DNA from 2 places in the Mesorhizobium sp. M0145 genome. Region 1 is predicted to be linked to the other one. Evidence: riboswitches for the same ligand, from Rfam matches in the RefSeq annotation. Region 1 holds a riboswitch; the other holds the start of a gene.
The links. Region 1 has a riboswitch for thiamine pyrophosphate ahead of thiC (phosphomethylpyrimidine synthase ThiC). Riboswitches for the same ligand answer to the same signal wherever they lie in the genome.
Positions count from the first base shown of each region.

Region 2: linked by a shared signal. The riboswitch ahead of thiB (thiamine ABC transporter substrate binding subunit) and the one ahead of thiC (phosphomethylpyrimidine synthase ThiC) in region 1 are both predicted to bind thiamine pyrophosphate.

Region 1 is NZ_JAMYTK010000004.1:50,170-65,297, forward strand. It holds gene NKJ28_RS09255 (Fic family protein) at 1-1,208, shown strand, start outside; TPP riboswitch at 1,363-1,479, shown strand; gene thiC (phosphomethylpyrimidine synthase ThiC) at 1,584-3,419, shown strand; gene thiO (glycine oxidase ThiO) at 3,416-4,417, shown strand; gene thiS (sulfur carrier protein ThiS) at 4,386-4,583, shown strand; gene NKJ28_RS09275 (thiazole synthase) at 4,585-5,358, shown strand; gene NKJ28_RS09280 (thiamine phosphate synthase) at 5,355-5,960, shown strand; gene NKJ28_RS09285 (hydroxymethylpyrimidine/phosphomethylpyrimidine kinase) at 5,951-6,724, shown strand; gene NKJ28_RS09290 (GntR family transcriptional regulator) at 7,137-7,862, shown strand; gene NKJ28_RS09295 (ADP-ribosylglycohydrolase family protein) at 7,866-8,924, shown strand; gene NKJ28_RS09300 (PfkB family carbohydrate kinase) at 8,921-9,907, shown strand; gene NKJ28_RS09305 (ABC transporter substrate-binding protein) at 9,947-11,008, shown strand; gene NKJ28_RS09310 (ABC transporter permease) at 11,076-11,945, shown strand; gene NKJ28_RS09315 (ABC transporter permease) at 11,945-12,733, shown strand; gene NKJ28_RS09320 (ABC transporter ATP-binding protein) at 12,733-13,800, shown strand; gene NKJ28_RS09325 (hypothetical protein) at 14,949-15,128, opposite strand, start outside.
Region 2 is NZ_JAMYTK010000001.1:834,611-849,738, reverse strand. It holds gene NKJ28_RS04300 (ABC-F family ATP-binding cassette domain-containing protein) at 51-1,871, opposite strand; gene NKJ28_RS04295 (thiamine diphosphokinase) at 1,887-2,531, opposite strand; TPP riboswitch at 2,659-2,773, shown strand; gene thiB (thiamine ABC transporter substrate binding subunit) at 2,817-3,830, shown strand; gene thiP (thiamine/thiamine pyrophosphate ABC transporter permease) at 4,082-5,701, shown strand; gene thiQ (thiamine ABC transporter ATP-binding protein) at 5,698-6,489, shown strand; gene NKJ28_RS04275 (M48 family metalloprotease) at 6,744-8,213, shown strand; gene NKJ28_RS04270 (RNA polymerase factor sigma-32) at 8,227-9,084, opposite strand; gene NKJ28_RS04265 (amino acid ABC transporter substrate-binding protein) at 9,410-10,183, shown strand; gene NKJ28_RS04260 (ABC transporter permease subunit) at 10,305-10,985, shown strand; gene NKJ28_RS04255 (amino acid ABC transporter ATP-binding protein) at 10,982-11,752, shown strand; gene NKJ28_RS04250 (CarD family transcriptional regulator) at 11,832-12,413, opposite strand; gene fdxA (ferredoxin FdxA) at 12,782-13,120, opposite strand; gene NKJ28_RS04240 (RNA-binding S4 domain-containing protein) at 13,269-13,655, opposite strand; gene NKJ28_RS04235 (helicase-related protein) at 13,668-15,128, opposite strand, start outside.

The sequences.
Region 1 (15,128 bases):
GGTTTTTATATGAATGGCTGAGGGGCGCGCGTATCGATCTGCCGGACGCGGAGGCCGGACGATACATTCCGGTTGTCGATCCCGAGCTGCAGTGGCCGGGACCCGACAAGACCGCTTCGCGCTACCGCGTAAGGGACAATCTCCCCGGCACGCGTGAGTTCTGCCCTCTGGTGTTCCGCACCAAGATTCTCGAAAAATTCATCGGCCTTGAACTACCGCGGCGCGCGGAGGCAATCGTAGCGGACGTGCCGCGCGACCTCCTTGCTCGGACCGCCGTCTTTCTTTTGCTCAAAGACTCGCGATCAAGCTATGCGATCGAGGGCGAGCACCCGCCGCAAGATCGCATCCAGCGCTGGGGCCGCGCCATCGGCGAAGCCGGCCGCTGGCCGATCGATCGCGATGAGCTGCTGCGTCTGCAAAGAATTGTACTTGGCGACGCCCGTTTCGTAAGACTTGGCTTCCGAAAAGAAGGAGGTTTCGTCGGCGAGCATGACCGAGACAACGGCACGCCCTTGCCCGATCACATCGGCGCTCGGCCCGAGGACCTGCCGCGGCTAATCGATGGAATGGCAGCGTTCGATCAGGGCCCCACGCAAAAGCTTGATGCAGTCGTAGCCGCCGCAATCCTCGCCTTCGGCTTTGTCTACATTCACCCGTTCGAGGACGGAAACGGCCGCATTCACCGCTACCTAATCCACCACGTCCTTGCCATGCGCGGCTTCAATCCGCCGGGAGTGGTCTTTCCCGTCTCGGCCGCGATCCTGGACCAGATCAACGAGTACAGGGGCGTGCTCGAGAGCTATTCGCAGCGCCTGCTGCCGTTGGTGGAATGGGAACCGACGCCGCAATTCAACGTCCGGGTGCTGAATGACACCGGTGATTTCTACCGGTTCTTCGATGCAACCCCGCACGCCGAATTCCTCTATGCTTGCGTTCAGCGGACGATCGAACGGGACCTTCCCGAGGAAACCGCATTTCTGCAGCGCTACGATCAGTTCCGGCAGCAGGTGGACGCCTTTATCGACATGCCCGAGCGGTTGACCGATCTGCTCTTCCGTTTTCTTCACCAGAATGATGGACATCTATCGAACCGCGCGCGCGAAAAGGAATTCGCCGCGCTGACCAGTGACGAGGCAGGAAGAATCGAGGCGATCTACGCGCAAACCTTCGGTGCCATTGAAGGTGTGATCATCAGGATCGATTTTTAGTCCGACGGTTTGCGATTCCCTTGTCCCTGCCTTCATCTCCGACGCTTGACTTGTCGCCGAGACATGCACGATTTTTTCCGCACGGTCTGACCGGCCGCCGATCAGCCGCGGCCAGAACGCGCTTGACAAACCGGAGCCGTCCCGTCCAACCTCACGCATTCACCAGGGGAGTCCCGGCAAGGGGCTGAGATACTGCTGGCATTGGCGGCGCAGTGACCCGTTGAACCTGATCCAGTTCATACTGGCGTAGGGACGGTGCAAGCGCTTTGCGGGAGTTTACGCCCGAGATCCTGTTTCGGCAGGTCGCTAGAAGCGTCTTTTCATCCTTCCGGCACAGAACTGGGTCTCCAATGCAACGAGCAAAGGAGCCTCAAGATGAATGCCCTCACCCCCGCCGTCTCGACGGGACCGCTGCCTGCCTCACGCAAAATCCACAAATCCGGCACCATCCACCCGCAGCTCAGGGTGCCGATGCGCGAAATCTCCGTCCATCCGACGGCAGGCGAGCCGCCGGTGACCGCTTACGATCCGTCCGGCCCCTATACCGACCCGACTGTCGAAACCAGCATCGAAAACGGCCTTGCACGGCTTCGCCATGAATGGGTCACCGCGCGCGGCGATGTCGAAGCCTATGACGGCCGCCACGTCCGGCCAGAAGACAATGGATTTGCGGCGGGCGAGCGCCTAACACCGGAATTTCCAGTCCGCAACCGGCCACTCAGGGCCCAGACCGGCAGGGCGGTGACACAGCTTGCCTATGCGCGCGCTGGCATCATCACGCCCGAAATGGAGTTCGTCGCCATCCGCGAGAACCTTGGTCGCGAGATCCTGCACGGCAAGCTTGAGCGTGACGGCGAGGCTTTCGGCGCGACGCTGCCCGATTTCGTCACGCCTGAATTCGTCCGCCACGAGGTGGCGCGCGGACGCGCGATCATTCCCGCCAACATTAATCATCCCGAGAGCGAACCGATGATTATCGGTCGCAATTTCCTGGTCAAGATCAACGCCAATATCGGTAACTCCGCCGTCACATCGTCGATGGCTGAAGAGGTCGAAAAGATGGTCTGGGCGATCCGCTGGGGCGCCGATACAGTGATGGACCTGTCGACCGGCCGCAACATCCACAACATCCGCGAATGGATCGTCCGCAACTCGCCGGTGCCGATCGGCACGGTGCCGCTCTACCAGGCGCTCGAGAAGGTCGGCGGCATCGCCGAGGATCTGACCTGGGAGGTGTACCGCGACACGCTGATCGAACAGGCCGAACAGGGCGTCGACTATTTCACCATCCATGCCGGCGTGCGGCTGCACTACATCCCGCTGACCGTTGACCGGGTCACGGGTATCGTCTCGCGCGGCGGCTCCATCATGGCCAAATGGTGCCTGCACCATCACCGGGAGAGCTTCCTCTACGAGCATTTCGCTGAAATCTGCGACATCTGCCGCGCCTATGATGTGTCCTTTTCGCTCGGCGACGGCCTTCGTCCCGGCTCGATCGCCGATGCCAACGACGCGGCGCAATTCGCCGAGCTGGAAACGCTCGGCGAGCTGACGCAGATCGCCTGGGCGAAAGATTGCCAGGTGATGATCGAGGGGCCCGGCCACGTGCCGATGCACAAGATCAAGGCGAACATGGACAAGCAGCTCGCCGTCTGTGGCGAGGCGCCGTTCTATACGCTTGGACCGCTGACGACCGACATCGCGCCGGGCTACGACCACATCACTTCCGGCATCGGCGCGGCGATGATCGGCTGGTTCGGAACGGCCATGCTCTGCTACGTCACGCCCAAGGAGCATCTCGGCCTTCCCGACCGCGATGACGTCAAGACCGGCGTGATCACCTACAAGATCGCAGCGCACGCGGCCGACCTGGCGAAGGGCCACCCGGCGGCGAAAGTCAGGGATGACGCCCTTTCCCGCGCGCGCTTCGAGTTCCGCTGGGAGGACCAGTTCAACCTGTCGCTCGACCCCGAAACCGCACGGTCCTTCCACGACCAGACCTTGCCCAAGGAGGCGCACAAGCTGGCGCATTTCTGCTCGATGTGCGGACCGAAATTCTGCTCGATGCGCATCTCTCACGACATCCGAGCCGAGGCACAGAAAGAGGGCATGGCGGCGATGGCGGCGAAATACCGCGAGGGCGGCGATCTCTACGTGCCAGCGGACGAGACCGGCGCACCGCTCACGCCTCAGCCAGGTAAGCCATCATGAAGGTGCTGATAAAGGGGGCCGGCGTCGCCGGCCTCACCGCCGCCTTCGAACTCGCCGCCCGCGGCGCGACGGTCACTGTCGCCGAGATCCGGCATGGCCTTGGAGGCAATGCGTCGTGGTTCGCCGGCGGCATGCTGGCGCCCTGGTGCGAGCGTGAAAGCGCCGAGCAGCCGGTGCTGGACCTTGGACGTGACGCCGCCGACTGGTGGGATGCGGTGCTGCCGGGTCAGGTGACACGGGGCGGAACACTTGTCGTGGCCCCCCCGCGTGATGCCGGCGAGCTCGACCGCTTCGCCAGCCGCACGTCGGGCCATCGGCGTGTCGATGAAGACGAAATTGCGCTCCTGGAACCCGACCTCGCCGGCCGCTTCCGTCGTGGATTGCTCTTCCCCGACGAAGCCCATCTCGACCCGCGCCAGGCGATGGCGGCACTGCATGACAGACTAGCAGCGATGGGCATCGAATTCCGCTTCGGCGCCGACGCCCGGCTTGGCTCCGGTTTCGGTCGTCAGATCGACTGCACGGGCATGGCCGCCATAGACGACCGACTGCGCGGCGTTCGCGGCGAGATGCTGATCCTGCGCACGCCCGATGTCTCGCTCTCGCGCCCGGTCCGACTGCTTCATCCGCGCTTTCCGCTCTACGTAGTGCCGCGCGCTGACCACCAGTTCATGGCCGGCGCGACGATGATCGAGAGCCAGTCCGCTGGACGGGTCACGGCGCGTTCCATGATGGAGCTGCTGGGCACCGCCTATGCCCTCCATCCGGCCTTTGGCGAGGCCGAGATCGTTGAAACCGGTGTCGGCGTCCGTCCAGCCTTTCCCGACAATCTGCCGCGTGTCGAAGCACGCGAAAGCACCGTGGCGATCAACGGGCTTTATCGCCATGGCTTTCTTCTCGCGCCCGCCATGGCGCGCCAGGCGGCCGAACTCGTCTTCAGTCACCACAAACCCTTGGAGCCCGCCGATGAAACTGATCGTCAACGGCCAAGCGCTTGAGATTGACGCCTCAACGCTGGCCGAACTACTTGCCGCGCTCGACTATGAAGGCGATTGGCTGGCGACGGCCGTCAACAGCGACCTCGTGCACAAAGCCAACCGGGCGGAGTTCCAGTTGAGCGAGGGCGACCGGATCGAAATCCTCTCACCGATGCAGGGAGGCTAGCATGTTCGAGCTTCTCGGGACGACGCTTCCCTCTCGGCTGTTTCTCGGCACGGCTCAATATCCATCGCCCGCCATCCTTGCCGATGCGGTCCAGGCATCGGGCACGTCGGTGGTGACCGTGTCCCTGCGGCGTGAAATGGCCGGCGGCAGGGACGGCGAAAAGTTCTGGTCGTTGATCCGCTCGCTTGGCACAAGAATCCTGCCCAACACGGCCGGCTGCCACTCCGTCAAGGAAGCGGTCACGACCGCGCAAATGGCGCGCGAGGTGTTCGGGACGACCTGGATCAAGCTCGAGGTGATCGGCAACCACGACACTCTGCAGCCGGATGTGTTCGGACTGGTCGAAGCCGCCCGCATCCTGTGCGAGGATGGGTTTTCGGTATTCCCCTATACCACCGACGACCTTGTTGTCGCCGAGCGGCTGCTGGAGGCGGGCTGCAAGGTCTTGATGCCGTGGTGCGCACCGATCGGTTCCGCCCTCGGGCCGGTCAACATCATGGCGCTGCGCTCGATGCGCGGACATTTCCCTGATGTCCCGCTGATCGTGGATGCTGGTCTCGGACGGCCATCGCACGCGACAACAGTCATGGAGTTCGGCTTTGATGCCGTGCTCCTGAACACAGCGGTCGCCAGGGCAGCCGAGCCAGTCGGCATGGCGCGCGCATTCGGCAAGGCAGTCGATGCCGGCCGTGAAGCCTTCCTTTCGGGAATGCTCGAACCCCGCGACGTCGCGGTGCCATCGACACCAACATTCGGCAGGGCGGTTTTCTCATGAAGCTCGATCCCTTCTACCTGATCGTCGACAGCGCCGCCTGGATCGAACGGCTGGTGCCACTTGGCGTCAAGCTGGTTCAGTTGCGCATCAAGGATAGGGACGAGGCCACGCTGCGGACGGAAATCCGCCGCGCGAACGGCGTCTGCGCGGTCCATGGTTGCCAACTGATCGTCAACGACTATTGGCGGCTCGCCTTTGAGGAAGGCTGCGACTTCGTCCATCTCGGCCAAGAGGATTTGGCTGCGGCCGACCTGCTGGCGATTAAGTACGCCGGATTGAAGCTCGGGCTCAGCACGCACGATCATCTCGAACTGGAAACGGCCATCGCTGCCGAGCCCGACTATATCGCGCTCGGCCCCATCTATCCCACCATCCTGAAGCAGATGAAATGGGCGCCGCAAGGGCTCGAGCGGATCAGCGAGTGGAAGCATCGGGTGGCGCCGATCCCATTGGTCTCCATCGGCGGCCTCAACCCCGACCGGCTCGACGGTGTCTTCGAGGCTGGTGCGGACAGCGCGGCGGTGGTCACCGACATCACGTTGAATGCCGATCCCGAAGCGCGCACGCGAGAATGGATCGAAAAGACAAAGCCATGGCGCTGAGGCGAGAACCGCATGTGCTCGTGGTCGGCGGATCAGACTCCAGCGGTGGGGCTGGAATTGCACGTGATATCGAGACGATCTCTTCCATTGGCGTGCGCACCTGCCTGGCTGTCACAGCGCTGACGGTGCAGACGCACGAAGCCGTGATGGAAATCCATCCTTCGCAGCCCGATCTTGTGGCCGATCAGATGTGCGCCGCGCTGCAGGCCAACAAGGTGGCGGCAATTAAGATCGGCATGCTCGCAACGGCTGAGATCGTCGTTGCCATTGCCGGCGTGCTGCGCGAAAATCCGCAGGTGCCGGCAGTGCTCGATCCGGTGCTGGCCTCGAGCTCCGGCCGGGGGCTTCTGGAAGCAGGTGCCATCGCTGCCATGAGGCGCGATCTGATGCCGCTTTGCTGCCTTGTGACCCCCAATCTCCTCGAGCTGGCGCTCCTTGTTGGTGCGGAACCGCCAGCCGACGAGAGCGACGCGGTGAGACTGGGACGGAAATTGCTGGCAGCCGGCGTGCCGGGCCTGCTGATCAAAGGGGGCCACGCATCAGGACCTCGATCAACCGATATTCTGTTGCGTTCGGATCAAGAACCAATCCGCTTCGACGCACCTCGTCTTGTCGCATCAATGCGCGGGACGGGTTGCATGCTGGCTAGCGCGATTGCGGCGCATCTGGCGAAGGCGAAGCCGCTCGAAGACAGTGTGCGCGAAGGCAAGCGGCTTGTCTTGGCCATGTTTAAGAAGAATGCAGCAGACCGACGAAACTTGTAAGATTTTCCAACTCTCGAAAGACACGCCTGCCTCTCGCGGGTCCGGGCTGGTAATTTCCCTTCGTAATTCACCTCACTCGACAGGAGTAGTTTGACGGCCTCGCCAGGCGGCGACCGCGAGATCAACGATGGCGAGGCGGCCGTCGTGCGCCGTATCTAGTGCGTTGTGTGGCATCCTTTCCCCACATCCGACTGCGATCCTGGAATTCACCTTGGTCGCGAGCTCCTGCTAAACGACGCCCCTCGACGGGAGCGGTCGATCCCGCGTCTCGGCTGCGGCGGCGCTAGGCTGACGCTCCTTATGCCGTCCTGTTGAACCGGACTCGGGATCACGAACTGCTCCATGCGGCACTCGTTGACAAGCCTGCCGTGATATGAACAGGATTATACAGGCTCACTGAACAGGTACCCATATGAAGCGGCGCTCGGTTCAACTGTCTCCCGGCACGGGCAAGCCCGAACAGATCGCCACCGTTCTCGAACATGAAATCCGCTCCGGTGTTCTCGGCTTCGGCGACCGGCTGCAAAGCGAGAACAAGCTCGTCCAGCGTTTCTCCGTCAGCCGCAACACCGTCCGCAAAGGCCTCGAGGAACTGTCCAACCGCGGGCTGATCACGACCAAAGTCGGCATCGGCTCTTTCGTCACCTTCGATGGCAAGCCCGTTGATGACTCCATCGGTTGGTCGCGGGCGCTCGCCAACGCCGGCGCCAACGCCGAGACGCGGACGCTGCGGCTCGAGGTGATCGAGGACCCCGGTCTTGCCGCACTGCTTGGTATAGAAAACCCGTTTTTCATCGCTGTCGACCGGGTGCGCACCAATGCCAGCGACGGCCACGCCATCTCCATCGAGCGCAGCCGCCTGCCATTGTCGCCGGAACTGGAGGACGTGCCGTTGCGCGGCCTGCGCGAAGGCTCGCTGCACCAGACGCTGCGCGGCGCGGGCCTCATTCCCGACCATGGCGAGGAATGGGTCGGCATCGAAATGCTCAACGCCGAGGACTCTGCAATCCTCGGTTGCCCGCAAGGCACGCCGTTCCTTCGCGGTCGCCGGTTGACCCGCGCCGCCGATGACCGGCCGATCGAATATGTGACCAGCCTGCTCAACCCGGCGCATTTTGCGCTGCATATGAGGTTCTGAGTGATGCCGGACGACAACACCGGGAATATGACTGATCGGGCCATGGGGGCGCTTGTCGGCGGGGCACTGGGGGATGCGCTGGGCATGCCGACGCAGCTTTTGTCGCCGGCCCGGATTGCCGAACTCTACGCCCATGTAGAGGGCTTCATTGCTCCTTTCGCCGACCATCCGGTGTCGAAGGGGCTTCCCGCTGGAACGATCACCGACGACACCGAACAGGCGCTTCTGCTTGGCCGTATCCTGGTCGAATCCGGCAACCGCTTCGATCATACGCGGTGGGTCAACGCGCTGCTCGACTGGGAGCGCGACGTCAAAGCGCGCGGCAGCTACGATCTGCTGGGACCATCGACCAAACGCGCCATCGACGCCATCAACAATGGCGTGCCGGCCGAGGAAGCGGGGCGCAGCGGCGACACAAATGGTGCGGCCATGCGCATTGCGCCGGTCGGCATCATGATGCCGCCAGAGCCGCTGGACGCGCTGGTCGCCAAAGTTGCCGAGACCTGCCGGGCCACGCACAACACCTCGATTGCCATTGCGGCCGCAGCCGCCGTTGCGGCGGCCGTCAGCCGCGGCGTCGCCGGCGGCGACTGGCGCGCCGCTTCCGACAGCGCCATCGCCGCGGCGAGGGGCGGAGCAACGCTCGGCCATTGGGTGACCGGCGGTGACATTGCCGCGCGCATTGGGTGGGCGCAGGAGCTTGTGCGCGGCAAGGCGACGAAGGACGCGATCCGGCTGATCACCGATCTGGTCGGCACCGGCGTCGCCAGTCAGGAGTCCATTCCGGCTGCATTCGCGGTGCTGGAAATCGCCGGCGGTGATCCCTGGCAAGCGGCGGTGATTAGTGCCAATCTCGGTGGCGACACCGATACGATCGGCGCCATCGCGACCGGCATGGCCGGCGCCTGCACCGGCTTTTCCCGACTGCCTCAGAACCGCATTGCAGACCTCAAGGGCATCGACATAGCGGCGGTTGGCGCGCTCACCGCCGACCTTGTTGCGGCCCGTATATCCAAGCGCCGTGCCGACAGGACGGGTCCCGGCAAGGATGCGGCGATATGAGTGGGCGTCTCGTCCATGTCGGCAGCGCGGTGGTCGACTATGTCTACCGCATCGACGCCTTGCCGGCGCCGGGTACGGAGAAGACGGCGTCGAGCTACACGCAAGTCGCCGGCGGTGGCTTCAACATGATGGTCGCGGCCAGCCGCACCGGCATGAAGGTGGTGTTCGGCGGCCAGCTCGGCAGCGGACCCAATGGCGACTTCCTGCGCACGGCCTTAGCCAGTGAGGGGATCGAGACACTGACGACGCCATCGCCCGTCATGGACAGCGGCAATTGCGTCGCCATGATCAGCAGCGATGCCGAGCGCACCTTCGTCTCGTGGCCTGGTGCGGAGAGCTTGCTCAGCCTTGACATGATGGCGCCCGTCTCGGTCGCGCCGGGGGATTGGGTGTTCACCTCCGGCTATACGCTTAGCTATCCGGGAAGCCGAGACTCGCTTGTCGACTGGATCGAGGCACTTCCGGCCGACACACCGCTTGTCCTCGACCCGACACCTGTCGTCGTCGACATTCCCCGCCCTATCCTGCCTCGGATACTCGCCCGCACCACCTGGTTGAGCTGCAACAGGATGGAAGCGGCCGCGATTGCCGGTCCGGGCGACGTCGAGACACTCGCGTCACGGCTTCTTAGCGACCACTCCCCGAAGGCCGTCGGCGTCGTTATTCGCGCCGGAGCGAAAGGCTGCCACATACGGCTGGCCGATGGCTCGGCGCAAACGAGTGCCGGCTTCAAGGTCGACGCCATCGACACCAATGGCGCCGGCGACACCCATATCGGCGCTTTCGTCAGTGCGCTGGCGCGCGGCGCGCCGCCTTTTGAAGCAGCGCGCTACGCCAATGCGGCGGCGGCCATTTCCGTCACCCGCCACGGTGGTTCATCAGCGCCGACCGACCACGAGATCCAGACATTCCTAAGCCATGCCGGCGGTCCGCCGATCGGCCTCCATGGCCGGAAGCAAGAGGCCAAACGCCCGACAGCCTGACAAAGCCCGGGAAGCGGGCAAACACAGAGAGGAACGAACATGCGCATGCCCGACTTGACTGCCCTGCTGACGGCGACCGCCGTCTTCACCTCCGCACTCGCATTTGCCGCCAAGGCCGACGAGGTGCACGTACTCAACTGGAAGGGCTACGGCGCCGACGAGCCGTGGGCCATCGAAGCCTTCGAGAAGGCGACCGGCAACAAGGTCGTCAACGATTTTTTCAATTCCGAACAGGAGATGCTGACCAAGCTCAGGACCAATCCCGGCCTTTACGATGTCGTCATGATCAACGCCGCCTTCAACGACCAGGCGATGGCGGAAAAGCTGATCCAGCCGATCGACACGTCCAAGCTGCCGAACTTTCCCGACATCAGCAAGGACAAGGCCGGATCGCCGATGCTCGTCCATGACGGCAAGGTCTATGGCGTGCCGTGGGTCTGGGGGCTGACGGCGCTCGCCATCAATGAAAAATCCTTCGATAAGCCGCCGACGAGCATCGCCGAAATGTGGGATCCCGCTCACAAGGGCCGCGTCACCATCCGTGATGATGCCGTCGAGGCGGTTCAGTTCGGCGCCATTGCCACCGGCCAGAACATCAACGACATCAAGGATATCGAGGCGGTCAAGGCGAAGCTCACCTCGCTGATGCCGCAGATCAAGACGTTCTGGAGCTCGGAGAACGACTGGAACCAGATGGCTGCCTCTAACCAGATCGACATCGGCACCTATTGGAGCGGCTCGGCCGACCGCGCCAAGACCCATTTCAAGCTGCCGGTCTCGCTCGTGATCCCGCAGGAGGGCGCTGTCGCCTGGCTCGACGCCTTCTCCATTCCGGTCGGTTCCAAGAATGTCGCCGGCGCCGAGGCCTTCATCAACTACATGATCGACCCGAAGTTCTATGTCGAATGGGTCACCAAGGTCGGAGCCCCGGTATCCGCCAACACCAAGGCTGTAGAAGCACTTCCCGGGGATGCGTTCAACCGCAAGGTGATGGGTGACCCGGCAGTCGCCAAGCGCATTCAGTTCCAGGCGCCGATCACAGACGCCCAGCGCGAAACCTATCTGTCGCTCTGGCAGCAGCTCAAGGTCGACGTGAAGTAACAGCAGAAGCCGGGATCAGCCGACCATCCATGTCGGCTGATGCTTCCCCATCCTGGGAGGAGGATTCATGGCAGCACAGGTTGCGGCCGCTTCGCGCAGCGGATTGAGATCGGCCTTGCCGCTGCTGGCGCCTGCCTATCTCTGGCTGACGGTTGCGATCTTCCTGCCGCTCTCAGCCATGGTCTTCTTCTCCTTCATGACCGACCTGCCGCTGTCGGGAAAGCCGTGGGCGTTCACGCTCGAAAACTATGCCGCCTTCTTTTCACAAAGCCTTTACCTGACATTGCTTTTGGCCTCGCTGCGCCTCGGCCTCGAGGTGACGCTGTGGTGCATCGTCATCGGTTATCCCGCCGCTTATGTGCTGGCCAAGGTGCTGAAAGGCCGCAGCCGAGAGGCGATTTTCCTTCTCGTCATCCTGCCGTTCTGGTCGAATGGGCTGGTGCGCATCTTCTCCTGGGCGATGGTGCTGCGTGAAGGAGGCATTCTCGACACCACGCTCAACGCCGTGCTGCCGTTCAAGATCAACATCGACCTGATGTATTCTTATCCGGCCGTCATCATCGGGCTGGTGCACTCCTACGTGCCTTACATGGTGCTGACCTGCTACTTGACCCTGCAGGCCATCGATGACTCGCTGATAGAGGCCGGGCGCTCGCTCGGTGCCTCGCGGGTGCAGGTGCTGAATCGGGTCATCATTCCGCTGTCGTTGCCGGGGCTGGTGGCGGGCGCAGCGCTCATCTTCGTCCCGGTTGTTGGTTCGTTCATGGAACCGCGCATCCTCGGCGGCCGTACCGGCACCTTTTACGGCACTGTCATCGAGGACCAGTTCGTCGCCGTGTTCAACTGGCCGCTGGGTGCTGCGCTCTCCTTTATCCTGTTGGCCGTCGTGCTGGTCATCCTGGCGGTTGCCTCGCCGGTGCTGCGGAGGGCTACGTGATGGCGACGACACGTGCTCTCGAATGGCTCGGCCGCCTCTACATCTGGCTATTGCTCGCCTTCCTCTATGTGCCCATCGTCATCATGGCGCTGATGTCTTTCAACGTTTCGCCCTTCTACCAGCTGCCGTTCGAGTGGACGACGGAATGGTATGTCTCGCTGTGGCAGAACGCCCAGCTTATCTCAGCCACCTGGAACAGCGTCGAAATCGCAGTCATCAGCACCATCATCTGCGTCGTGCTTGGCTCGGCCGCGTCACTTGCGCTCTACCGCTATGAGTTTCGTGGCAAGAAATTCCTGCAGGCGCTGCTGTTTCCGCCAATCGCCATTCCGTGGCTGATAACCGGCACGGCGATGTTGATCTTCTTCTTCGGCGTCGGCATTGGGCGCGGCCTGTTCGCCATCCTGCTCGGGCACGTCGCGCTTGCGCTGCCCTACGTCATTGTCGTCGTGTCGGCCCGACTGCAGACCTTCGCGCCCGAGTTGGAAGAGGCGGCGCGCTCGCTCGGCGCCAATCAATGGCAGGTGACGAACCGCGTCACGCTGCCCTGGATCATGCCGGGCGTCATTGCCGGCGGGCTGTTCGCCTTCGCCGTGTCCTTCGACCAGTTCGTCGTATCCTACTTCCTGTCGACGCCCGGCCAGACGACGCTGCCGGTCGAAATCTACGCCGCGATCCGCAAGGGATTCACACCCGAGATCAATGCGGTCTCGACGATCATCATTGTCGTGTCGATGGCACTGATGCTGCTGACGGCGCGCTTCTTCAAATTCGGCGGAGAGAAATAATGGCTGGCGTCCAAGTAGCGAACGTGTCGCGCGCTTTCGGTGCCCATAAGGCGCTGGACGATGTCTCCATCGATTTCGCCGATGGCGGCTTCTATGCCCTGCTCGGGCCGTCAGGCAGCGGCAAGACCACGCTGCTGCGACAAATCGCGGGCTTCGACTTTCCCGATTCCGGCCGCATCACCATAGGTGGTGAGAGCGTCGAGCGGGTGCCGGTCGAAAAACGGCGCATCGGCATGGTGTTCCAGAACTACGCCCTGTTTCCCAACATGAGTGTTGCCGGCAATGTCGCCTTCGGCCTGTCGGTACGCGGCGAGCCCAAGGCAGTGATTGCCAGCGAGGTACAGCGCGCACTCGACCTCGTGCAACTCGGCAGGCTCGGCGGCCGCCGGCCGCACCAGCTGTCCGGCGGCCAGCGCCAACGGGTTGCGCTCGCTCGCGCGGTCGTCATCCGGCCGCGCGTGCTGTTGCTTGACGAGCCACTCGGCGCGCTGGACAAGGCGCTGCGCGTCAACATGCAGATCGAGCTCAAGCGCATCCAGCGCGAGATCGGCATCACCACCATCTTCGTCACCCACGACCAGGAAGAAGCGCTGACGATGAGCGACCGCATCGGCATTCTGCGCGATGGCAAGCTGGTGCAGGAAGGCTCGCCCGAGGAGATCTACGATCGGCCGAAGAGCGAGTTTGCCGCCACTTTCCTGGGCGACGCCAACATCCTTCGCGGCGACAGCACGGGCAACGGCATCCGACTGCCGGACGGCACAGCGATTGCCGCTGGCGCGGGTGCCAAGCTTGCCGCTGGCGCCAAGGCAAGCTGCGCCGTGCGGCCCGAACGCCTCCGCATCTTCATTGATGCCGAGGCTCCGGATGCGGCCAACGCGAATGTGCTGCGAGGGCAAGTGTCCAAACGCATCTTCGCCGGAAATAGCAGCACTTACTTTGTCGAGCGTGCCGGCCAGACGCTCAAGGTGATTGTGCAGAACACCGGCGCTGGCAGGCTGGCGGAAGGTCAGGACGTCGTGCTGAGCTGGTCGCCAGAAAGCACGGTCTTGATCGCGGCGGGTTAGATTGACAATCAGCGTCGATTTTGTCGTCGGCGTGGCCGCGGTGGCCTATCCGGGCAAGGGTGGCGGATTTACCAAGACGCTGCTTCGCGGCCGCACCTCTCGCGTCGTGGTGACCATGGGCATGCCTTCCTTCTTTACCGGCTCTGGTTCCTCGGCCACGGCATTGCCGGCATGGGGCGCAGCATCTTCGGCGCATTCATGCACGGCTCGACCTCAGCGCGGCAGATCGACGGCGAGGCCGATGGGCCGTCCGAGCCCTCTATGGCGTTATAGGTCTTGGCACCGTCGGCCCCCTAGCGGAGCATGACGGAAAAGGCTGAAACGCCCCCCTTTTCGCCGCAGCTCAGCCGCTTTCCATCGAAGGGCTTTCAACGTGGTAGGCGCGTGAGCCCGTTCCTAGTCCGAAATGATTACTTGCGCTGTAGCTAATGTAATTACAATCTTATCAAGCCGGAAGCCGCATCGACCGGCCAAGCGCGAGTACCGTCTCCGCCACTGTCTCAAGACAGCCGACGACATTTTTTGCGGTGCGCTCTAAGGGGGAAATGCAATGAGATTGACGATTATTTGTGCAGCAATTGTGATTGCCGGATCCACCGCCACCGTTGCGCACGAGAAGAAGATGGTGGTCAGAACAGAAGTCACGTCAGCCTGCCCCGACTTGTCAGGCACGGTCAAGAAAAAGAGGGGAACAGATTTGGATTGCCGTTCAACCGGAACTGTCTCCAGCGCGGTCCCGAAAGACAAATCGGAGCCGCGCCTAGGCTATGAAACGGTTAGTCCCGGATCATATCAATCTTTTAGCTCACAACCGGCTACGAAGGCGAGCGCCGGCATGATGCGCTGCCCCTCCCCGTGCGATTGTTCCTTCGATCGGCGACAGCAACGAACGACCTGTGAGGCGGTACTGCCCCAAGTGGATGTTGTATCACCGTCTTGGTCTGTCGGATGACGAGATGAGGCCGGCGCCAGCTAGGAACCTGCGAACTGCGATGCGAACATCCTGCTGCGTCCAACCAGAAGATGTCCGCCAGTGTCGTAGACGACCAGTTTGGGCCTTGAACGGCCCTCCACTCCGGTAACAACAGGCAACCGCAATATGGAACAGTCGCCTGGCCCTCTGCATAGCCCTTCAGATGCGTCTTTGATCATTGCTTGAGGAACGCGCCCGTGTAGGTCTGGCCGGCAAGCGTAACGGTTCCGGCCAGGGCCCCGTCGGGCCGCATGACAAAACTGACGTCCGCGCCATTCGGTAAGCGCTCAAGCTTCAACGTGCTCCCTACAATTCTTCCAGCGCCGGCGGCCTCTCCCGGATAGTTGTCGCCCAG
Region 2 (15,128 bases), on a different contig from region 1:
CTCCCATTTATGCGCATAATGTAGGCGCATATGAGCGTGCACGCAACCTCTCATCCCTCCATCTCTTCCCTTAGCATCTCGAGTTCCAGCCATTCCTCCTCGAGCGCTGCCAGTGTGACGCGCTCCTTGTCGAGCGCGGCAATCGTCTTCTGGAACGAGGCCGGGTCGCGCTCGTAATAGGCCGGATCGGCGATGTTGTTCTCCAGCCGCGAGATCGAGGCCGACACCGCCTCGATCTTCTTGGGTAAGGTTTCCAGCGCGAATTTCTGCTTGAACGACAGTTTCTTGGCCGGGCCCTTCGGTGCGGCCGCTTCGTTCCTGCTTGCCGCCGTCGCTTCACCGGCTTCTGCTTTTGGCCGCGCCCTGCGGTCGTCCAGCCTGGTGCCGCCGCGCTGCCCAAGCATGTCGGAATAGCCGCCGGCATATTCGATCCAGCGGCCGTCACCATCCGGCGCGATGATGCTGGTCACGGTGCGGTCGAGGAAATCGCGATCGTGGCTGACCAGGATCACCGTGCCGGCAAAACCGGCGACCAGTTCCTGCAGCAGCTCCAGCGTCTCCATGTCGAGATCGTTGGTCGGCTCGTCGAGCACAAGCAGGTTTGCCGGCCGCGCCAAAACGCGTGCGAGAATCAGCCGTGCCCGCTCGCCGCCCGAAAGCTCGCGCACCGGCGTGCGCGCCTGTTCCGGCTTGAACAGGAAGTCTTTCATGTAAGAGACGACGTGGCGCTGCTCGCCATTGATGACGAGGTTCTCGCCGCGCCCGTCGGTCAGATACTGCGCCAGTGTCTCCTGCGGGTCGACGGCTTCGCGCTTCTGGTCGAGCGTGGCGATCTCCAGATTGGTGCCGAGCCGCACCGTGCCTGCGTCCGGCTTCAATTCGCCGGTCAGCATCTTCAACAGCGTCGTCTTGCCGGCGCCGTTCGGCCCGACCAGGCCGACGCGATCGCCGCGCTGGATGCGGGTCGAGAATCCCTTGACCACGGTCAGATCGCCAAAGCTCTTCTCGATGTTCTTGGCTTCGATCACCAGTTTGCCGGATTCGGCGGCGTCGCTGGCTGTCATCGTCGCCGCACCCTCGGCGCCGCGATGACCACGAAAGCGCTGGCGCATGGTCTGCAATTCACCGAGCCGGCGCATGTTGCGCTTGCGCCTTGCCGTCACGCCATAGCGCAGCCAGTGCTCCTCGCGCACGATCTGGCGACCGAGCTTGTGCTGCTCGCGCTCTTCCTCCTCCAGCACCGTGTCGCGCCATTCCTCGAAATAGCCAAAGCCCTTGTCGAGACGGCGGGTCTGGCCGCGGTCGAGCCAGATTGTGGCGCGTGACACGCGCTCGAGAAAACGGCGGTCATGCGAGATGACGACCAGTGCCGAGGAGGTGCGGGCAAGCTCCTCCTCCAGCCATTCGATGACCGAAAGGTCAAGATGATTGGTCGGCTCATCGAGGAGGAGAATGTCGGGCTCCGGCGCCATGACGCGGGCGAGGGCGGCGCGCCGCGCCTCGCCGCCGGAGAGGTCGTTCGGCCGTTCCTCGCCGGTCAGGCCGAGATGCTCCATCAGATAGGTGGCGCGGTAGGGATCGTCGGCCGGCCCGAGCCCCGCCTCGACATAGGCGCGGACAGTCGCAAAGCCGTCCATGTCGGGCATTTGCGGCAAGTAGCGCACGGTCGCCGAAGGCTGGCGGAAGACTTCGCCGTCCTGCGGTTCGATCAGCCCGGCGGCTATCTTGAGGAGCGTCGACTTGCCAGAGCCGTTGCGGCCGACCAGGGCGATCTTGTCGCCAACTGAGGCCGTCAGGGCGGCACCGTCGAGCAGCGGCGTGCCGCCAAAGGTCAGCTTTATCCCGTCGAGATTGAGAAGCGGCGGCGCCATGTCAGCTTTCTGGGCTCAGCTTTCCGGAAAAGGGTAGGGATGCGCGAGCAGCAGCGCGCGGCCGCTGGCCAGCGCGATTTCCAGCCGGCCCCTGACCTCGTTGGAAATGGTCAGCGACGAGCCGAACGCAACCTCGACATGGTCGAGCGGCCATTTGGCGCCGGTGACTGTCAGGCCGGCGAGATCCGAAAAGCCGAGCACCGAAAACAGCGTGCCGTCGACATAGTCGAAGCCAGTCTTTCCAGGCAGCAAAGGAATGCCTTCCTGTGCGCCGCTGGTCAAAAGCACTTCCGTTCCGCCTTCCGCCAGCCGGACGCTTAGCGCCAGATGCAGGAAGATGTGGTCGGTGCGTTTGCCGCCGAAGGCGCCTGCGAGCACAAGGCTGGTCGCACCGCGTTCGAGCGCGGCGGCGATAGCGAGTTCACCGTCGGTCTTGTCCTTTTCAGCGGGAAATACCTGCCGTGGCACGGCGGCCAGATCCTCCGGCAAATCGGCAGGCACCGAATCGAAATCGCCGACCCAGAGTTCCGGCCTCAGGCCCAGCATGCGGGCATGACCGATGCCGGCATCGGCGGCGATGACGCGCGAGCCTTCGACCTGGCGGTCGAGCAGCGGCGTGCGGATGAGATCGCCGCCAAGCAGGATGGTGAATGTGCTCATATCTCGTGGCCCTTACCAGCCCTGCCCCGGAAACGGAAGATGAAACGGCAGACGAAACGGAAGGCTGGGCTTTGGATGCCCGGCAAACTTCCGCTTGCGCAGCACTTCGGCCGGGCCTATGTGTCGCAACGCTCTAACGGGGTGCCGGACGCGATTTTCGCGGACCGGCTGAGAGGCAAGACTGCCAACCCGCTGAACCTGATCCGGTTTGTACCGGCGGAGGGATTAGACGTTTCGGACAGCCCGACGCCTCAATTCCTTTCAACGCGAACGAAGGAGGCGCCGATGCGCAGTTTTTTCCACTCTCTTGTCTCAATTGTCCTGCTTGCGGCATCCGCGCTCGCCCTGCCAGGGCAGGCATCGGCACAGGATAGACTGACGGTCTATACCTATGAAAGCTTCACCGCCGATTGGGGTCCGGGACCGGCGGTGAAGAAGGCCTTCGAGGCCGAATGCAGTTGCGTCGTCGAATTCGTCTCGGTCGCCGACGGCGTGGCGCTGCTCAACCGTGTGAAGCTGGAAGGCGCCGCGACCAAGGCCGACATCGTACTTGGCCTCGATACCAACTTAACCGCCGACGCCAAGGCAACCGGCCTGTTTTCGCTGCACGGCACCGTGTCGGGCGTCAGTGTGCCGGGCGGCTGGAGCGACGATATTTTCGTGCCGTTCGACTATGGCTATTTCGCCGTCGTCTACGATACCGAAAAACTGAAGAGCCCGCCGAAGAGCCTCAGGGAATTGGTCGAGGGCGATGCCGGAGAGAAGATCGTCATCCAGGATCCGCGCACCTCGACGCCGGGCCTTGGCCTGCTGCTGTGGGTCAAGTCGGTCTATGGCGACAAGGCGCCGGAAGCCTGGGCCAAACTCAAGGCGAAGGTGCTGACGGTAACGCCGGGCTGGAGCGAGGCCTACGGCCTGTTCACCAAGGGCGAGGCGCCGATGGTGCTGTCCTACACCACCTCGCCGGCCTACCACATGGTCGCCGAAAACACCGAGCGCTACCAGGCGGCGTCCTTCGAGGAGGGCGAATATCTGCAGATCGAGGTTGCGGGGATCACCACCAAGGGTGCGAAGAACCCGCTGGCAGAAAAGTTCATTGCCTTCATGACCGGACCGAAATTTCAGGATGTCATTCCCGAAACCAACTGGATGTTCCCGGCCGGCAAAACCGACAAGCCGCTCAACCCGGCGTTCGACAAGCTGGTCAAGCCGACCAAGACCTTGCTGTTCAGCCCGGAAGACGTCGCGGCCAACCGCAAGGCCTGGGTCGATGAGTGGCTTGCGGCGATGAGCAAGTAGGGCTCAAGCCTCGTCGGATGTTTGCGCCAAGCCACCCCCCTCTGGCCTGCCGGCCATCTCCCCCTCAAGGGGGGAGATCGGCAGCTTTGTCGCCTCTCCTCGTCCTGCCACTTGTGAGATTGGCGAAGGCGGCTGAGTGCGCAATCTCCCCCCTTGAGGGGGAGATGGCCGGCAGGCCAGAGAGGGGTGGGCTCGGCCATTGCCAGGTATTTCCTTCGATCAACACCTGTCGTAGTGTCGGGTAGCGCGACATGCATACGCGTCATCCGGCCGATCCCCGCGTCACTGCCGGCATCGTCGCGCTCGCCGCCATCGCGCTGCTGATCGGCGGTGCATTCGCCGGGCTCGTCGTCGAAGCCACACGCGACCTGTCCGGCGCCGCCTCCGCTTTCGATTCCTATCTCTTGCGCGTCGTCCGTTTCACGCTCTGGCAGGCTCTGCTGTCGACCCTGCTCTCCGTCGCACCGGCGCTGTTCGTCGCGCGTGCCCTGTCGCGGCATCCGCGTTTTTTCGGGCGAGGCTTCATCCTCCAGCTTTTCGCCGTGCCGCTGGCGCTGCCGGCCATTGTTGCCGCACTCGGTGTCTTGGCACTCTATGGCCGCGCCGGGTATTTCGCCGGCACGCTCGGCGCGATTGGCGGCCAGAGCTGGCCCGGCATCTATGGCCTGTCGGGCATACTCGTCGCCCATGTCTTCTTCAACCTGCCGCTGGCGACGCGGCTGTTCCTGGAGGCGTTGCAGACCGTGCCGGCCGACCAATGGCGGCTGGCGAGCCAGCTTGGCATGGGCGCTGCGCCGGCCTTCCGGCTGATCGAATGGCCGCCGCTGCGTGCGGCCTTGCCCGGCGTTGCAGGGCTCGTTTTCATGCTGTGCATCACCTCCTTCACCATCGTGCTTACGCTCGGCGGCGGACCCAGCGCGACGACGCTCGAGGTTGCCATCTACCAGGCGCTGCGTTTCGACTTCGACCCGGCGCGGGCTGTGACGCTGACCCTGCTGCAGATTGCCCTGACCTTCGTCGTCGTGCTGGCCTTGACGCGGCTCGGCGCCAATATGGTAGGGGATGCCAATCTGCCGGTGGCGCCGCGCCGGTATTTTTCAGCCGGTGCGGCCGAGACCGTGCTGAACGCATTGGCGATCGGGCTGGCACTGCTGTTTGTCGCCGGGCCGATGGCGGCCACGTTGGCAGCCGGGCTTGGCGCCGATCTCGGCCGCCTGGCCGGCGAGAGCGCGGTGCGGCAAGCGACGGCGACCAGTGCCGTGCTCTCCCTCCTATCGGCGCTGCTCTCTGTGGCGTTGTCGCTGTCGCTGGTCATGGCGCGCCGGGCGCTGGCGCTCACCCGGCGGACAGGCCGGCGGACACTGCTCGAACATCTGGCCGACACCGGTGCGGGGTTCGTCCTGGTGGTGCCGCCCATCGTCATCGGCGCCGGCTGGTTCCTGCTCTTGCGCACCGTCAGCGATGTCTTTGCGATCGCCCCTGTCATGGTCGTTGCGGTCAATGCGGTGATGGCGATGCCGTTCGCCATCCGCGCCATCCGCCCTGCCTATGACGCGTCGAGCGAACGCCACGAACGGCTCTGCGCACAGCTTGGTATCTCGGGCTGGAACCGGTTGCGGCTGGTCGACTGGCCGTCGCTGCGGCGGCCGCTCGCCACCGGCTTCGCTTTCGCCATGGCGCTGTCGCTCGGCGATCTCGGCGTCATTGCGCTGTTCGGCAGCGATTCCGTGCAGACCTTGCCCTATCTGCTGCTGGCGCGCATGGGCAGTTACCGCACTGAGGATGCCGCCGGCCTGGCGCTGCTGCTCGGCCTTGTCTGCCTGGCGCTGGTGTTGGCCGCGGACTGGCTGGGAAGGGGCGAGAAATCATGATGCCGACCAGCCCGGAACGGTCCATTTCGGTGGAAAAAGGCGCGGCCGTACGACTCGATAATGTCTCGTTCAGCTATGGTGAAACGCCGCTTATATTCGATGTCGATTTCCCGGCGTCGGAAATCACCGCCATTATGGGGCCGAGCGGTTCGGGAAAGTCGACGCTGCTCAATCTGGTGGCCGGCTTCGAGACGCCGCGGTCGGGCCGCGTGCTGATCGGCGGCGCCGACGTCAGCACTGCGCCGCCATCAGCGCGGCCGGTATCGATGGTGTTCCAGGAAAACAACCTGTTTGCCCATCTTTCCCTCGAGCAGAATGTCGGGCTCGGCCGCTCGCCTTCGCTCAGGCTGAGCGAGGCTGACCGCGCCGCAATCGCCGCAGCGCTGAAGCGCGTCGGCCTTGCCGGCAAGGAAAGCCGGCTGCCGCGCGAACTCTCGGGCGGCGAGCGGCAGCGCGTCGCGCTCGCCCGCGTCCTGGTGCGCGACCGGCCGGTGCTGTTGCTCGACGAGCCGTTCGCTTCGCTCGGACCGGCACTGCGCGACGACATGCTCGACCTGGTGGCCGACGTCCATTCGGAGCAGCGCATGACGGTGCTATTCGTCACGCACCAGCCGGACGATGCGCGCCGTATCGGCCAAAACATGGTTTTCCTGGATGGTGGCACGGTTGCCGCGACGGGCACCGCGGCCGATTTTTTCGTCGGGGCTGGACCGGAGGCATTCCGACGCTATATCGGCTCGGGTCCCTTTGCGGCTGGATCACGAGATGTTGCCCGGAAGCGGACATAATTTATGGTCAAACCGGCGGAAGGCGAAGCGGCGCTTGCTTGCCATGGTCGAGGTAGTGTGGCTAGGTCCGCCAGGAGCTGGTCCGGCCTAGACCGTGATTTGCCCTTGCTGCCTCGTATCTGTCGGACGCACGAAGGACGCCGTAGCACTTGATTTTGCGCGTGATGCTTTCCGGAAATCGCGCCCGATTTTCGCGGTCACGTGCCAGGACTTGAAAGGACGCCGATCTGCCGACCGGCATCGACAATCGGAGGGTGAAACCGCTGGCGCGCTTTCTGGCGCTGGCCGGTCTTGCCGTGGCGCTGGCAAGCTGCCAGATGTTCACGCCTCCCGACGTGCAGGAATCGGGCTTCCAGCCCTCCGACAAGCCGATCACGGTCGACAATGTCGCCGCCAACGGCAAGCTCGCTCAACTGGCGAAGGCGCAGCACCCGCGCATCCTCGCCACCTATGGCGGCGAGTATTCCGACCCCAAGCTCGAGCGCATGGTGGCCAAGATCGTCGGCAGACTGACCGTGGTGTCGGCCAACCCAACCCAGACCTACCGCATCACCATCCTCAACTCGCCCAACGTCAATGCCTTCGCGCTGCCGGGCGGCTATCTCTACATCACCCGCGGGCTGCTGGCGCTGGCCAACGATTCCGCCGAGCTTGCCGCCGTCATCGCGCATGAGATGGGCCACGTTACGGCCAACCACGGCCTGCAGCGCCAGCAGCTGGAAGCCGAGGAGGGGTTGGCGACCAAGGTCGTTTCGGATGTGCTCGGCGACAACCCGACGGCCAAGGCGGCGCTGATCCGCGGCAAGCTGAGGCTGGCCCAGTTCTCGCGCAATCAGGAGCTGGAGGCCGACGCCATCGGCATCAAGTCGATCGGCGAAGCCGGTTTCGATCCCTACGCCGCCGGCCGCTTCCTGCAGTCGATGTCGGCCTATACCGATTTCCGCTCGATCAGCGGCGCCACCGACGCCAGCCTCGACTTCCTGGCGACGCACCCCAACACGCCGCAGCGTATCGACCTCGCGCAGCGCCACGCCCGCCAGTTCGGCGCGCCCGGTGTCGGGTCGCGCGACCGCGATTCATTTCTTGCCGGCGTAGACGGGCTACTTTACGGCGACACGCCGGAGGAAGGCTATGTGCGCGGCGAAACCTTCCTGCACCCTGGCCTCGGCGTGTCGTTCTCGGTGCCCAACGGCTTCGTCATCGACAATTCGGCGGCGGCGGTGACGGCGACCGGCCCGGGCGACATGGCGATCCGCTTCGACGGCGTTTCGATCGACAAGAACCGCTCGCTGACCGACTACATCCGCAGCGGCTGGGTTGCCGGCCTCGACGACAGCAGCGTGCGCCAGGAGACGATCAACGGCAACGAAGCGGCAACCGCGCATGCCGGCGCCGACGGCTGGCAATTCGACATTGCGGTGATCCGCGCCGGCGGCCAGGTCTACCGCTTGCTGACCGCGGCACCGTCGGCCAGCACCTCGCTGAGCACGGTGGCGCGCTCGGTCAGCGGCTCGTTCCGCATCCTGAGTGCTGCCGAGAAGGCGGCGTTGAAGCCACTGCGTATCCGCATCGTCACGGTGCAGCCCGGCCAGACAATGGGCTCCCTGGCCGCACAGATGGTCGGCGTCGACCGCAAGCTGGATTTGTTCAGGGTGCTCAACGCGCTGTCGCCGGGTGCCGCGGTTTCGGCCGGCGACAAGGTCAAGATCGTCACCGACAAATAGCAGCCGACGCAATTCAGGCTGCGAGAAATTCCGGGTTCTGCTTTACCAGCGCCGCCTTGAGCTTTTCCATGGCGCGCGCCTCGATCTGGCGGACACGTTCCTTGGAGATGCCGAGCGTCTCGCCGAGCGCTTCGAGCGTCGCGCCCTCGTCGCTCAGCCGGCGCTCCTCGATAATCCTGAGCTCGCGCGCATTGAGAGCGCCGAGTGCCGTCTTCAGCCACACCGAGCGGCGTTCGACGTCGATCGTATCGCCGACGACCTCATCGGGCAGCGGGTCATCCGAAACCAGGAACTCCATCCGCTCGGTTGCGCCCGCATCGTCGGCTAGCGGCGTGTTGAGCGAGCTGTCCGGCGCCGAAAGGCGGGAATCCATCATCGCCACATCGGCCTCCGATACCCCGAGAGCCGCCGACACTTCGCGGTAGAGCGTGGCATTCGACATCTGCTCGGCGCCGTTTGCCAGGCGGGCGCGCAGACGCCGCAGGTTGAAGAACAGCGCCTTTTGCGCCGAGCTCGTGCCGCCGCGCACGATCGACCAGTTGCGCAGGATATAGTCCTGCATCGAGGCGCGAATCCACCAAGTCGCGTAGGTCGAGAACCGCACCTCGCGCTCGGGCTCGAAACGGGCCGCTGCCTCCAGCAGCCCGACATGGCCTTCCTGGATCAGGTCGCCCAGCGGAAGGCCGTAGTGGCGAAACCGCGACGCCATGGAAATGACCAACCGCATATGCGCGACGGTGATGCGGTGCAGCGCGTGCTGGTCATTGTTTTCCTTCCAGCGCAGCGCCAGGAGATGCTCTTCGTCACGTTCCAGATAAGGGGCTTTCATCGCCGCGCGAACCATGGTCCGTCCTGCACTGTCTTCCATCATGCCGCGCTCCTGCTCCAGGCGTTGCGGTGCGATCGAATCGTGAGTTGGCGCCGATGGTTGAAATGGCGGCGCCGCGCCCTACAACAGCGAAGAACGTGCCATGCGGGGGAATGTTCCCCCGGACTGTCATGTCGATTGCGCTGTTCCAGGCGATTCGCCACCGGCCTTGGCTCAGCCGGATGGCGCCCGGAGATGCTGGTTGAGAATTGGATTTCAAGGGCGCGAGATTTTTGAAATTTAGTTTCTTATTCTGGCATCGCGCATCTGTCATTTTCCGGCACTCGCAATGACGCCGGACGTCGGCCAAGGACGGGATCACAGAAAAATGAAATGGCTCAAATCGCTCATCATCGCCGGAACGCTGCAGGTTCTGGCCATCGCCGCCGGTCACGCCGGCGCCAATCTCGACCAGATCAAGCAGTCCGGCGTCTTCAAGGTCGGCACGGAAGGAACCTATGCGCCCTTCACCTATCATGATGCTTCCGGCGCGCTGGTCGGCTTCGACGTCGAGATCGCGCGGGCTATCGCCGAGCGCCTCGGCGTCAAAGCCCAGTTCCTCGAAGGCAAATGGGACGGGCTGATCGCCGGTCTCGATGCCAACCGCTACGATGCCGTCATCAACGAGGTCGGCATCACCGAGGCGCGCAAGGCCAAATATGATTTCTCCGATCCTTACATCGCCTCCAAGGCGGTGCTGATCGTGCGCGGCGACAACACCGACATCAAGGGTTTCGCCGATCTCAAGGGCAAGAAGGCGGCGCAGTCGTTGACCTCGAATTTCGGCAAGCTGGCTGAAACCAACGGCGCCGAGCTCGTCGGCACCGACGGCTTCGACCAGTCGATCCAGCTGCTTCTCACCGGCCGCGCCGACGCCACCATCAACGACAGCCTGTCCTTCCTCGACTTCAAGAAGCACAAGCCCGACGCCAATGTGAAGATTGCCGCGCAGGAAGAAAACGCCGACTATTCCGGCGTCATCGTACGCAAGGGCGATCCGGAACTGGTGGCCGCCATCAATAAGGCGCTGGCCGACATCAAGGCCGACGGCACCTACCAGAAAATCGCCGACACCTATTTCGGCCAGGACGTTTCAAAGTAACCGGCTTTTCTCGTGTGGGCCGAATGCCGGCCCGCGTCGTTCATATCGCGGCGAGCTGTCTTTGACGGCCCGCCGCTTTCGCGTGATATGAGCGACGGCAATCTGGCAAGGAGGAGCCTTCGTGCCGCACTGGCTGCAATTGATGCTGGAATCCCTGCCTACGCTGCTGTGGGCTGCACTGATCTTCACCGTGCCGTTGACGCTGCTGTCGTTTGCATTCGGTCTTGTCCTAGGCCTGGTCGTGGCGCTTGTCCGGCTGTTCGGTCCCAAACCGCTGGTCGCCGTGGTCCGCTTCTACGTCTGGATCTTCCGCGGCACGCCGCTTCTCGTGCAACTGTTCCTTATCTTCTACGGCCTGCCATCGGTCGGCATCCTGCTCGACGCCTTTCCGGCAGCACTGATCGGCTTCACCTTGAACATCGGCGCCTATTCGTCGGAAATCATCCGCGCCGTCATCGGTTCGGTACCGAAGGGCCAGTGGGAAGCGGCCTATTCGATCGGCATGACCTGGGCCCAGGCAATGCGGCGCACCATTCTTCCACAGGCGGGGCGCGTCGCGGTGCCGCCGCTGTCCAACACCTTCATCTCGCTGGTCAAGGACACTTCGCTCGCCGCCGCCATCACCGTGCCGGAGATGTTCCAGGCAGCGCAGCGCATCGTCGCCACCACCTATGAGCCGCTGATCCTCTATGTCGAGGCAGCGGCCCTCTATCTGGTCATGAGCTCCGTGCTGTCGGCCTTGCAGGCGCGGCTGGAAACGCGGCTCAACCGTTATGGCGGCTTCCTGGAGGCGCGCGCATGATCGGCCTCACCAACATCGAAAAGCGTTTCGGCGACAATTTGGTGCTGAAGGGCGTCACCGTCACCATCGAGGAAGGCAGCGTTACGGCGCTTGTCGGGCCGTCGGGCGGAGGGAAGAGCACGCTTTTGCGCTGCATCAACCTGCTCGAGCTGCCGACTTCAGGCACGGTACGGATCGGCGACGATGCACTCGAATTCCACCCCGGCGGCAGGGTCTCGACCAGGGATATCCAGCGGCTGCGGCTGCAGACCGGCATGGTGTTCCAGAATTTCCAGTTGTTTCCGCATCGCACTGCGATCGAGAACATCATGGAGGGGCTGGTGACGGTGCTGAAATGGCCCAAGGAGAGGGCGCGCGAACGGGCGCTGGCCCTGCTCGAAAAAGTCGGCATGGCGCACAAGGCCGATGCCTGGCCGGCGACCCTGTCAGGTGGCCAGCAGCAGCGCGTGGCGATTGCCCGGGCGCTGGCGCCTTCGCCGAAGGTCCTGCTCTGCGACGAGCCGACCTCGGCACTCGATCCGGAACTGGCGCAGGAGGTGGTCGACGTGCTCGGCAAGCTCGCCAGCGAGGGCACGACCATGGTGATGGCGACGCATGACCTGCGGCTCGCCTCCAAGATCGCGCGGGAAGTGGTGTTCCTCGATGCCGGCAACATCGTCGAACAAGGCCCGGCCGCGGTGCTGTTCAGCAACCCGGAACGCCAGCGGACCAAGCGGTTCATTGCCACGCTGAAGCACGAGGCGGAAAGGGAGGGCGGCGAAGGTTAGATATGCCCGTCGCCGGTCAGCTAAGACAAAAAAACCCGGCGCGAGGCCGGGTTTTTCTGAATTCGAAGACGAGAAAAGCTCAAGCAGCTTCTTCCTGCTCGGCTTCCTCGTTGTCGGCCTTAGCGCCGCGCTTCGGGCCCTTGTTGAGGTTCACCTCGATGAGGCGCACCGCTTCGGTCTCCGACATGCGGTTGACGGCCGCGATCTCGCGGGCCATGCGGTCAAGCGCCGCCTCGTAGAGCTGGCGCTCGGAATAGGACTGCTCCGGCTGGTTATCGGCGCGGTAAAGGTCGCGCACCACTTCCGAGATCGAGATCAGATCGCCGGAGTTGATCTTGGCATCATATTCCTGGGCGCGGCGTGACCACATGGTGCGCTTGACGCGGGCGCGGCCCTGCACGACCTTCAGCGCGCGCTCGACATAATCCTCTTCCGACAGCTTGCGCATGCCGATCGAGGTCGCCTTGGCGACCGGCACCTTGAGGCGCATCTTGTCCTTCTGGAAGTCGATGACGAACAACTCCAGCTTGTGGCCCGCGACTTCCTGCTCATCGATCGAGACGATCTGGCCGACACCATGCGCCGGATAGACGATGTACTCGCCGGTCTTGAAACCGTGGCGCGCTGCGGTGGACTTCTTCTGCGGGGTGATCGTTGCCATTACGCCCTGAACTCCTTGTTGTGGTACCGGCATCGTGCCGGCCCGAACTCGTGCGACCGGGGTGACCGGTCCTTAGCCACACAACGATGAACTCACCGGAAAGGCCAGGACCGGCAAATCGCAACATTGCGACCGCCTGCCCCAGATCGCTCTGGTCCGGATTGAGAAATTCACCTTTCAGTGATTTGGGGCGTTTGCGCCATAAATCGACGTTGTGTCACCGGCATGTTTGGTTGATATAACACAAAAAGTCGGAAGAATCAAGGTTTTGCTGCACGCGCGAAGGCCACGCGCCGTCGCCGCCTGTCAAGGCAGTTAATGTATCACGTCTGTTACGCGGCGTCAGGCCGCCGCAGCCGGCAGGCTCGTCAGTCGCCTTCGCCGGGCTCGGCGGAGAAATATTTCTCGAACTTGCCAGTTTCGCCATCGAAATTTTTAGCGTCGGCCGGCGGCTCCTTCTTGGCGGTGATGTTGGGCCATTTCTCGGCATATTCGGTGTTGATCTGCAGCCATTTGTCGAGACCCGACTCGGTGTCGGGCTTGATCGCGTCGGCCGGGCATTCCGGTTCGCAGACACCGCAATCGATGCACTCGTCCGGGTGGATGACGAGCATGTTCTCACCTTCGTAGAAGCAGTCGACCGGACAGACCTCGATGCAGTCCATGTATTTGCATTTTATGCAATTGTCGGTCACGACATAGGTCATTGGTCGGCTCCGGGACGTCCCATTTTATTGGGCTTTTTTGGTGAGGTAACGCCTTTGTCCGCTGGTGGCAAGGGCGGCCCCTGCCAGCGGTGCCGCGGTTTCCGGAATGGAATTCCGGAAGGCCGGCAAAGCGGGCGTTCGACCTTGCTCAATCGTCGCCGAGCAGGTGGTCGGTCTGGCGGCGTTCCTTCTTCGTCGGGCGACCGCTGCCGGCCTCGCGCAACGGCGGCACCGCATCCGGAAGCGCCTCGTCCTTGGGCGCGGGGGGCGGCGACATGTCCTCGTAGAGCAGGCGGGCCTCTTCGGCCGGGCCACGCCGTACGCCGGTGCCAAGGACTTTCCAGACGGAGATCCGCCGCTCCAGCGTGATGGTCAAAACGTCGCCCGGCCGGACCGTATCGGAGGCCTGCGCTGCTTTGTCGCGATTGATGCGGACGCGTCCGGCGACGACCAGCTTGGCTGCCAGCGTGCGCGATTTTACCGCGCGCGAGAAGAACAGCCACTTGTCGATGCGCTGGCGGGCATCAGTGACCATTGGACGAGCAGCCTACTTCTTCAGCTGGTCGCGCAACGCGGCGAGCTTGGCGAAGGGCGAGTCCGGATCGAAGCGGACCGGGCGTTCCTCACGCGGCTTTGGCTGGAAGGCGGGCTTTGCGCCTTGGGCGCCGCCTTTGCCGTCCTGTCGGCCAGCCTTCCAGTCGGGCCGGTTTTCGCGCCGGTCCGGGCGTTCACCTTGCGGCTTGCCGGCGCGCTGTTCTGCCGCCTCGCCTTGCGGCCTGGGCTTGAACTTGCTGCGATCGAAGCGCGGCTTGCCGGCGCCGTCGCGCTGGTCGTGGCGCCCCTGACGGGCGGGCCGGTCGCCCGGCGTCGGTTGCCCGCCGGCATCTGCCGGCGCATCGCTGCGGCTGTCCGGCGCAGCTTGACCATTGCGCGCGCGATTGTCCCGATGATTGTCCCGGGGGCGGTTGTCATGCTGGCGATGACGCGGGCGCTGGTCGAAACGACCCTGCCGCCATAACAGGACAGGTTTTGGCTCCTCCGCTTCTGGAGCAGCTTCGCCGGAGACGGCTTCCGCCGTCGCTGCAGGTTCGGCCGGCGATGCTTCCGTAGTGTCGGAAACCGGCGGTTCTGCCGATGCCGCAGCCTCAGTTTCCGCCCCAAGTTCCGCCGTTGGCTCGGCCGCTGGTTCCGCAGGCGCTTCAGCAGTCGCCTCCGCGGCGGGCCGGGTCTCTTGCGTGACTTCTGCCGCAGCTTCAGGGGCTGGAGCTTCCGCGACAGGCTCTGCCGTCGCTTCGGTCACAGCTTCGGCCGCCGCCTCCGCAACAGGAGCCGCATCCGACACAGGTTCCGAAGCCTCCGCCGGCGGCTCTGGCGCGGCAGATGCTTCCGCCATCCTCGCCTGCTCGACTCGCGCAGCCTCTTCCGCCGCCTGCTTTGCAGCGGCAGCTTCACGCGCGGCATTGTCCTGTGCTTCGAGCCGCGCCTTGACCTCGGCCGCCGGTTTGGCATCGGCGCGATAGCCGAGTCCCTTCAGGATTTCTTCCATGTCGTCGGCGGTGGCGCCGAGAATCGACATCATCGGCGGCGTCACCATGAAGGACTGGCCGTCATAGGCGCCGTCGGGGCGAGGGCCGAGGCCCGGCTTCCAGTTGGTCGCCGGCCGGATCAGGTCGGCCAGCCGTTCGAGAATATCGACGCGTACAGCACGCCGGCCAAGATTGCGGTAGCCGGCAAGCTTGTAGAAGGTCTTGTCGAAGGTCGGATCGATGACCACCGAGGTGCGGCCGGAGGCCAGTGCGTGAACGACATCGCCGAAGCCGGGCTTGTCCTTGCCGTCGTTCCTCAGCGCCCACAGCAGCGTTATCAGCCCGGCCGGCGCCGGCTTGATCAGCGCCGGGACGAAGACATGGTAGGCGCCGAAGCGCACGCCGAGACGGCGAAGCGCCGCGCGGCCTTCCTGGTCGAGGGATTTCATCTCGTCGGCGATGTCGCGACGGTTGATGAGGCC